3 regions of the Rhizobium sp. LjRoot98 genome follow, and region 2 is predicted to be linked to each of the others. Evidence: predicted binding sites of a transcription regulator. Region 2 holds the regulator's gene; each other region holds the start of a gene.

Region 1 (3,280 bases), on a different contig from region 2:
ACGAAGACTGCGCCGGGCACATCCTTGTAGGCCTCGTTGGCTACATATTCCTTCTTTTCGTTCTGAATTGCCGGAACGAACGGACCATCCAGCTTCGGACGGAAGGTTTCATAGTGGTCCGGGCCGTTGTTGGCATTGAGGAACAGACGGCGGGTCACATCGACCTTATCCGGATAACCATCATTGTTTTCATCGGTATAGTTCGGGAAGCCGGCGCTTGCATACGTGCCGACTTTTTCGCGCATTTCGGTGCCCGGCTTTTCGTCATCGACGGTGCCGATGATCGAAACGCCGTGTGTGTGGTCACCAGTGACGATGATCAGCGTGTCGGGGTTCTTGGCGGCGAATTCGCGGGCAACGCCGATTGCCTTGTCGAATTCGATCGTATCGACGACGGCACGATCCCAATCAAGCGGGTGGGACATCTTGTCGACATTGGCAGCTTCGACCATCAGGAAGAAGCCTTCCGGGTTCTTCGACAGGTTGTCGAGGGCGACCGTGGTCATCTCGACGAGGCCAGGCTGATTTGGAAACTTCTCGACTGTGCCCTTTTTGAGGAACTCACGGTCGAGCGTGGTGTCCATGTTGCCGGTGTGGAAGATCCCGAGAATCTTGCCGGTGTTGGTCCCGGCCGCAGCCGCCAGTTCGGTCTTGTCGGTTGCAAGCGTATAGCCGGCGTCCTGGAACAACTTGACATAGTCCTTGTCGTCCTTGCGCTTCGAGCCCGGCGTGGCCTGCGGCAGGAAGTAAGCCGAGCCACCACCCAGGATAACGTCCGGCTTCACGTCGAACAGCATGCCGTTGATCTCGGCCTTGTCGCCGCGCTTGCGGGTATGGGCGACAACGGCTGCCGGTGTCGCATCCTGCAGTTCGGCGGTCGAAATAATGCCGATCGACTTCTTGGTCTGGCGGCGGATGGCTTCGGCAATATTCTCAACCTTCGGGTCATCGAACGAATCCGGGGTGCGGTCGGCATAGACGCCGATGGCATTCACGGCCGTCTTGTGACCGGTCATGTAGGCGGACATGGTGTTGGCCGAGTCGGTAGCGACCGCATCGGTTGCCGAGGTGCCGATGAAGGCGGCCGGCGGGATGTCGTCAAGGTTCAGACGGCCATTTGCCTTGCCCTCGGCCATGCCCTTGGACATGATGCGGGCAGCGGTGCGATGGGCAACCGAGAAGCCGTCTGCGATCAGGAAAATGACGTTCTTGGCCTTGGCGGTTTCGCCGGTGTTGTAGACGTCCCAGGTGACAGACTTCGATTCCGAGCCGGCGGTCACTTCGATCGTGTAGGCGCCTTCGGTCGGCAGGACGAGATCGCGGGCGATCAATGCCGAGCCCAGCACCTTGTCTTCCTTGCCCTTTTCCTCGGCGACGAATTCGGCTTCCTTGCCGAGCACCGCCTTGTAATCCTGGCCGTTGACGGTGATCTTGACGTCTTCCGGCTTGACGACGGACTTGAACTCGACCTTGAAATCGAATGGGGAGCCGGCGAGGATCGTTGCACGATCCAGCGGATAAACGGTGGCGGCCTGTGCCGCCCCAGCGAGGATTGTCGTGGCGGCAAGCGCCGACAGAAGCATACGCATGGAAAACCCCTTTTTGGTTTCGTCCGGTAATGACGGCCCGCAATAGTCACCCAGGATGACAGCGGCATGACACTTGCGTAACGTTTTGACAGCAGGCTGGCAGGCCTGTCTTCCTGACGCGTATTCTCAGCTTTCTGTTGACTCTGCGCCAAAACCGCGTAAGAGCAGCAGCGGAAAAGGACCCACCATGCACCGTTTTGATTACGCCATCGCTGCGCTGATCGCCCCGGCATTCGCTGCCGGGCGGGTTCGTTCTTTCTCGATATCTTCCAAAACAACGGCCAAAACGACGACGAAAACCGTCTGACGTCTCTGGCCACCGCTCTCTCCCCGGCACGGCTGGGGACCTGAAACCCGCGCCTTTGGCCGGCGGGTTTCCCCCAAAGCCCCGCGGAGAGACAGAAAGAGAGCAAAGACAATGGGTTTCAAGATTGCTATTGCCGGCGCGACCGGAAATGTCGGCCGCGAAATGCTGAACATCCTCGAAGAACGCGGCTTTCCGGCTGATGAAGTCGTGGCTTTGGCCTCGGCCCGTAGCCAGGGCACCGAAGTTTCCTTCGGCGACAAGACGCTGAAGGTCAAGAACCTCGAAAATTACGATTTTTCCGACACCGATATCTGCCTGATGTCGGCCGGCGGCGCCGTGTCGCTGAAGTGGTCGCCGAAGATCGGCGCACAGGGCTGCGTCGTCATCGATAACTCGTCGGCCTGGCGCTACGATCAGGACGTGCCGTTGATCGTGCCGGAAGTAAACCCGGACGCCATCACCCAGTTCACCAAGCGCAACATCATTGCCAACCCGAATTGCTCGACAGCCCAGCTCGTCGTGGCGCTGAAGCCGCTGCATGACTTTGCCAAGATCAAGCGCGTTGTCGTCTCAACCTATCAGTCGGTGTCCGGCGCCGGCAAGGAAGGCATGGACGAACTGTTCAACCAGACCCGCGCCGTCTTCGTCGCCGATCCGGTCGAATCGAAGAAGTTCACCAAGCGCATCGCCTTCAACGTCATCCCGCATATCGATAGCTTCATGGAAGACGGCTACACGAAGGAAGAATGGAAGGTCCTGGCTGAAACCAAGAAGATGCTCGACCCGAAGATCAAGGTGACCTGCACCGCCGTGCGCGTTCCCGTCTTCATCGGCCATTCGGAATCGGTCAACATCGAATTCGAAAACGAGATCAGCGCCGATCAGGCCCGCGATATCCTGCGCGAGGCGCCGGGGTGCATCGTCATCGACAAGCACGAGAACGGCGGCTACATCACGCCTTACGAATCGGCTGGCGAAGACGCCACCTATATCTCGCGTATCCGCGAAGATGCGACAGTCGAGAACGGCCTGAACATGTGGGTTGTTTCCGACAACCTGCGCAAGGGCGCAGCCTTGAACGCCATCCAGATTGCCGAGCTTCTCGTCAATCGCGGCCTGATCAAGGCGAAGAAACAGGCCGCCTGATCAGAAATTATAAAGTTTTAACCAATTATACCCAATCGTGATGATACCAACCTGTCGGTTTTATCATCACGATTGGGTGAAAGCCTCGCATGATCCGTTAAACGGGATGCGGGGCTTCTTTGTAAAAAGGCAACTGCGACGTTTTTTCATAGTCAAAAGGAGGATTCACGTGAAACACGCCCTCCCGATACTGTACCAACGTCGTGACAGAAACCGCAAAGACTGGCATTTTGCGGAC
Region 2 (3,280 bases):
GTCTCCTCAAACCATCACGGCCATTGTATAAACGGCGCCGTCAACAAGGCTGTGACCAGCCCATAAAAAATCAAAATGCCGCCTTTCGGCGGCAATGGCACTATCTTCACTTCGCAATGCGATGTCAACAAAAGCCCATGATTTCCAGCAATTCGCGGATATACAGCGGCCGCAAATTTTTTAGCCGGATACCCTTGCAAAAATGCCACGCATCGCAAGCAAGTTGGGGAAAACTCGGAAATCGATTCGGTGGGATTCTCCGGACTCTTGTCAGGGAGTCCCACGGGCTCTACGTTAAGAAATAATTACTAGAACGCATGCGGCGGACCTAGTCACCAAAAGTGTTATCGCGTTTCAGCCTCGGGTTATACCCAGGGCTCGGTGGAGGATTCGACCATCACCAACGCTGGGAATGGAGACAAGACCATGAACTGGACTGACGAGCGGGTCGAAAAACTCAAGAAATTGTGGGCCGAAGGCTTGAGCGCAAGCCAGATCGCAGCACAGCTCGGCGGCGTCAGCCGTAATGCCGTCATCGGCAAGGTTCACCGTCTCTGCCTGCCCGGCCGCGCCAAGGCTGGTGGCAGCACGGCAACGGCCCGCGTCAAGCGCCCGGCACCTTCCGCCGCACCACGCGCACCGAACTATACCGCATCGCGCATCACCGCCACCCGCACAGTGACCCGCACCACCGGTGCGACCGTCATGAAGGAAGAGGTGGAAATCGACGTGATCGAGAATCTGGAGACAGCGCCGGCTGGCAACAACGTTGTTATTCCGATGTCTCGCCGTCTGGTCCTGACCGAGCTGACCGACCGTACCTGCAAGTGGCCGATCGGCGATCCGATGAAGGACGAGTTTCACTTCTGCGGCAACGATTCCCCGGACACCTCGCCTTACTGCACCTTCCACGCCAAGCTGGCTTACCAGCCGTCCGGCGAACGCCGCCGGGCACGCTAAGGCCGGATCGGCCGTGCGTTTCGTCAATCCCATCCCGTTTGTACGGGATATCAGCATCTCGAAAACCTTCTATTGCGAGATGCTGGGATTGGCGATCAGCCGGGACTTCGGCAATTTTGTCATGTTTGAAACGGGATTTGCCATCCATGACGGCAGATCCCTGGAAACGACGATCTGGGGACAGCCGTCAGCCATTTCCAGACCATACGGCCGCGAAAATATCCTGCTCTATTTCGAACATGATGATCTGGATGCGCTTTTCGGGCGCATCGGCAGCCTTGTAAACCTCATCCACCCCATCGAGACGCAGGCTTGGGGCCAGAGGGTTTTCCGCTTCTACGATCCGGATGGTCACGCCATCGAGATTGGAGAACCGCTCGGCAACGCCTGACGGTTCTTTCCTGTACGATTTCAGCTTTCCAGGGAATAGCCCGCGCCGCGCACTGTACGGATCACGTCCTGCATATTGGAAAAGTTCAATGCTTTGCGCAGGCGGCCGACATGAACGTCGACGGTGCGTTCATCGACATAGATATCGTGGCCCCAGACGCCATCCAGCAGCTGTGAACGCGAAAAGACGCGGCCCGGCGATGCCATGAAGAATTCCAAGAGACGGAACTCCGTCGGCCCGAGACGGACCTCGCGCGTCTTGCGGTGGACACGGTGGGTTTCGCGGTCGAGTTCGATATCGCCGCACTTCAGCAGCGTCGACAGCACTTCCGGCTTGGCACGGCGCAACATCGCCTTCACCCGCGCCATCAGTTCCGGCGTCGAGAACGGCTTGACGACGTAATCGTCGGCGCCCGTAGCCAGGCCGCGAACACGCTCACTCTCTTCGCCACGCGCTGTCAGCATGATGATCGGTAGCCGTTCGGTTTCCGGACGCTGGCGCAGCCGGCGGCACAGTTCGATCCCGGAAACACCCGGCAACATCCAATCGAGGATCAGGAGATCGGGCAGGCGCTCCTGCAGGCGCATTTCCGCCTCGTCGCCACGGTTGATGGTGTCGACTTCGAACCCTTCGGCCTCGAGATTGTATCGGAGGAGGACGCTCAGCGCCTCTTCGTCTTCAACAACGGCAATTCTTGGCAACATTCAGTTCTGCTCCTTGGCGTCCGGCCGGATGGCCGGAGGCATGCCGAGCGGCTCCAGCGGCCGCTCGCGCGATCATTGCGTAAGAATTTACTTACTTTCTCAGGCGATCAATTGCCGATCGCACCGACCGTATTGGCTGTGTCGTCCTTTGGACGTTCGCCAGCCGGCTGCGCGCCGGTCGCCATGTAGTAGATTGTTTCGGCGATATTGGTGGCATGGTCGCCGATACGCTCGATGTTCTTGGCGCAGAACAGAAGATGCGTGCACGGCGTGATGTTGCGCGGGTCTTCCATCATGTAGGTCAGGAGTTCGCGGAACAGCGACGTGTAGATCGCGTCGATCTCGTTGTCGCGCTCGCGGATACTGTTGGCCTTTTCCGGCGAACGGGAGGCATAGACATCGAGCACTTCCTTGAGCTGAACGAGCGCAAGCTCGGCCAGGTGCTCCAGACCACGGGCCAGTTGGCGCGGCAGGCTGGCGCTCGCGACCGCGATGACGCGCTTGGCGTTGTTCTTGCCGAGGTCACCGACCCGTTCAAGATCGGCGGCAATGCGGATCGATCCCATGATTTCGCGCAGGTCGGCAGCCATCGGCTGGCGTTTCGCGATGGTGACAATCGCCTTTTCGCCGATCTGGCGTTCGGCCTCGTCGAGAATGGCGTCGTCGGAAATGACCTTCTGGGCAAGCGCCAGGTCGGAATTGACCAAGGCGCGTACGGATTCGGCCACCATCTGTTCGGCCAGACCGCCCATCTCGGAGATGCGCCGGGTCAGGTACTTCAGATCTTCGTCGTAGACGGAAGCAATGTGCGTAGACATGATTGTTTTTCCTTGCGATCACAATCCGGGTTGGAAGACCACCACCCTGCCCTCATGACAGGGTGACAAGCTCAGTCCTCAGCCGAAGCGGCCCATGATGTAATCCTGGGTCCGTTGGTCATCCGGGTTGGTGAACATCTTGTCGGTGTCGTTTTCCTCGACGAGATTGCCGAGGTGGAACATCGCGGTCCGCTGCGACACGCGGGCTGCCTGCTGCATCGAGTGTGTGACAATGACGATCGTGTAGTTTGTCCGCAGCTCGTGGATCAGTTCCTCGACCTTGGCGGTCGCGATCGGGTCCAGGGCCGAGCACGGCTCGTCCATCAGGATGACTTCCGGGCTGACCGCAACGGCGCGGGCAATGCACAGGCGCTGCTGCTGACCACCGGAGAGGCCGGTGCCGGATT
Region 3 (3,280 bases), on a different contig from region 2:
ACTTCAAAATCGACGTCCGGCCGGATGCGCAGGCCGTAGCGCTTCAGGCGCGTCTCGATGATATTCGGACGGCCGATCAGGATCGGGCGGGCTGTGCCGTCCTCCAGCAGTACCTGGGCGGCCCGCAGGACGCGCTCGTCCTCGCCTTCGGAAAAGATCACCCGGTTTTTCTGGGCATTCTTTGCGGCGGCAAAGATCGGCTTCATGATGAAGCCGGAGCGGAAGACGAAGCGGTTCAGCTGGTCGAAATAGGCATCGAAATCGGTGATCGGCCGGTTGGCGACGCCGCTATCGGCAGCTGCCTTGGCAACAGCCGGTGCGATGCGCAGGATCAGCCGCTGGTCGAACGGCGAGGGGATCAGGTAGTCCGGGCCGAAGACCGGCGTTTCGCCGGAATAGGCGCGAGCTGCGACGTCAGACGGCTCTTCACGGGCAAGCGCTGCGATGGCGCGCACCGCCGCCATCTTCATGTCCTCATTGATCGTGCGGGCGCCGCAATCAAGCGCTCCGCGGAAGATGTAGGGGAAACACAGGACGTTGTTGACCTGGTTGGGGAAATCCGACCGGCCGGTGCAGATCATCGCGTCGGGACGGGCGGCGCGCGCCACTTCCGGCATGATCTCGGGATTGGGGTTGGCGAGCGCCATGATCAGCGGCTTTTCCGCCATCTGGACCAGCAGTTCAGGCTTCAGGACGCCTGCGGCTGAAAGCCCCAGGAAGACGTCGGCACCGGCAATGCTGTCGGCGAGGATCCGGTTGGCGCTGTCCTGCGCATAAACGGACTTCCACTCATCCATCAGCACTTCGCGGCCGAGATAAACGAGGCCTTCGAGGTCGTGCACCCAGATATTTTCACGCTTTGCACCAAGCGTCACCAGCAGATTGAGGCAGGCGAGCGCCGCAGCGCCGGCGCCTGACGTGACGATCTTGGCATTGGCAATGTCCTTGCCGGCCAGTTCCAGGCCGTTGAGGATGGCGGCGGCAACGATGATCGCGGTTCCATGCTGATCGTCATGGAAGACCGGGATATCCATCTTCTCGCGCAACCGGCGTTCAACCTCGAAACATTCGGGCGCCTTGATGTCTTCAAGATTGATGCCGCCGAAGGTCGGTTCCAGAGCCGAGATGACATTGACCATCTGGTCGATTTCGGGCGCATCGATCTCGATGTCGAAGACGTCGATGCCGGCGAATTTCTTGAACAGGACGGCCTTGCCTTCCATCACCGGCTTAGAGGCGAGTGGGCCGATATTGCCAAGACCGAGAACTGCCGTGCCATTTGAGACAACCGCGACCAGATTGGCGCGCGCGGTATAGTCGGCGGCGGTCGATGAATCGTCACGGATGGCAAGGCAGGGGGCGGCAACACCCGGAGAATAAGCGAGCGCCAGGTCGCGCTGGTTGCCGAGTGGCTTGGTCGGCTGGATCTCGAGCTTGCCGGGGCGTGGATAGCGGTGGAAGAACAGCGCCTGTTCATCAAGGTCGCCGCTTGCTGGAACCGCTGGGGTCTTGGCTTTGTCGCCGGTGCTCATATTCGTAAATCCCTACTTATTCGTCGCGGCTCTTTTTGCATGAAACGATGGCTCCGTACAGTTTGGAAACGGCCGTATACCTCCGGTTTTCAGGAACAGGTGTTTATCCAGCGTGCCGGGTGGTTCCACAGGCTGTCATTCTCCTGAAACAAGAGTCTGTTCTTGAAAGCACATAAGAGAGGCGCGATAGACCGTTGCGAGGCAGCATGACCGAGAAAGAGCAAGAACCCCGGCGTTTCAGGACCCTGTTCATTTCTGACGTTCATCTGGGATCAAAGGCCGCAAAGACCGATTATCTCCTCGATTTCCTGCGGGTGAGCGAAGCGGAGACGATCATCCTCGTCGGCGATATCATCGATGGATGGCGGTTGAAGCGCAGCTGGTACTGGCCGCAAGCCTGCAACGACGTGGTCCAAAAGCTGTTGCGCAAGGCGCGCAAGGGCAGCCGCATCATCTACATCCCCGGCAACCATGACGAGTTCATGCGTGACTTTCCGGGCGTCCATTTCGGCGGTATCGAGGTGGCCCAGCGCCATATGCACGAGGCAGCCGACGGCCGCAAATACCTGGTGCTGCATGGTGACGAATTCGATGTCGTGGTGCGCAACGCGCGCCTGCTCGCCTATCTCGGCGACTGGGCCTACGATACCGCGATCGTCATCAATATCGGACTGGCCGCCATCCGCCGCCGTCTTGGAATGCCTTATTGGTCGTTTTCTGCCTGGGCGAAGCTGCAGGTCAAGCATGCGGTGAACTTCATCGGCGAATTCCAGCGGGTGGTAGCTGACGAAGCTCGCCGGGAAAATGCCGATGGGGTCATCTGCGGTCATATCCATCACGCTGTGATGGAAGACATCGGCGGCATACGCTACATCAATACCGGCGATTGGGTGGAAAGCTGCACGGCAATTGCCGAGCATCACGATGGCACGATGGAACTGATTACCTGGCGGGAACTGAGCAACGTACCTGCGGTGCGCGAAGACACGGCCGAAGTGGAAATGTTGATGGCGCGGGCTCTTTCGCAACAGGCGGCATAATACCGCAGGGGTTGAAGAGTGTAGGGAAAACTAGCGGCTGGCGCTGCTCTTGGCTGCCGTGATAAATCATGGACGCAACTGTCAGGTCCTTCCATGATTCCGTCATCTCTGCCTCCCTTTCGCGAGGAAGCGCCGCGCTATTTCGTGCCGCGTATCGCCTTGCTCTTCTGCGCGCCGCTCGTCGTTAACGGGTTTGCCATGCCGTATTTTCCGGTCTGGCTGAGCACTCTGTCACTGAGCGATTTCGAAATCGGCATCATCCTTGCCGTGCCGATGTTCGTGCGCGTCATCACGGCACCGCTGGTCGGGTTGCTGGCGGACAGGATCGGCGAGCGGGCGGAAGTGCTGATCTGGTCGGCGGTGCTGTCCTTGCTGACGGCGCTGGCGCTGTTCGTCTCCCACAGTTTCTGGTTCGTGCTGATCATCTATGCCATCCAGGGCGGCGTCTATGCGCCCTACGTGCCAATCGTCGAGGCCATCGCGCTAACTGGTGTGCGGCGGTGGGGCTATGATTATGCCACCATGCGTGTCTGGGGCTCTGTCGCCTTTATCGGGGCGACGATGCTGGGCGGGGTGATGATCGGCCTCTATGGTGGCTCGATGGTGCTGCCGGCGATGGCTGGCGGCTTCCTGCTGATGATTGCTCTGACCTTCATCGCGCCGCGCGTCGGCAAGCCGCGCCGGCCCTCGACGCTGACGACGCTGACA

The links. Region 2 encodes PhoB, which activates phosphate uptake and scavenging genes when phosphate is short. Its sites were predicted from a motif close to TGTCATNNANCTGTCAT; they were not measured.
Region 1: ACSQ3J_RS12455 (alkaline phosphatase) is a predicted target of PhoB. The motif match lies at 1,645-1,661, and genes of this name have one in related genera.
Region 3: ACSQ3J_RS11090 (UDP-2,3-diacylglucosamine diphosphatase) is a predicted target of PhoB. The motif match lies at 1,666-1,682, and genes of this name have one in related genera.

The regions. Positions count from the first base shown of each region.
Region 1 covers NZ_CAXUPW020000003.1:117,387-120,666, reverse strand. Annotated here, with positions in the region: gene ACSQ3J_RS12455 (alkaline phosphatase) at 1-1,589, opposite strand, end outside; gene ACSQ3J_RS12450 (aspartate-semialdehyde dehydrogenase) at 2,008-3,042, shown strand.
Region 2 covers NZ_CAXUPW020000001.1:1,242,145-1,245,424, forward strand. Annotated here, with positions in the region: gene ACSQ3J_RS06120 (GcrA family cell cycle regulator) at 427-960, shown strand; gene ACSQ3J_RS06125 (VOC family protein) at 974-1,351, shown strand; gene phoB (phosphate regulon transcriptional regulator PhoB) at 1,372-2,055, opposite strand; gene phoU (phosphate signaling complex protein PhoU) at 2,163-2,873, opposite strand; gene pstB (phosphate ABC transporter ATP-binding protein PstB) at 2,952-3,280, opposite strand, start outside.
Region 3 covers NZ_CAXUPW020000002.1:523,666-526,945, forward strand. Annotated here, with positions in the region: gene ACSQ3J_RS11085 (NADP-dependent malic enzyme) at 1-1,532, opposite strand, end outside; gene ACSQ3J_RS11090 (UDP-2,3-diacylglucosamine diphosphatase) at 1,739-2,572, shown strand; gene ACSQ3J_RS11095 (MFS transporter) at 2,666-3,280, shown strand, end outside.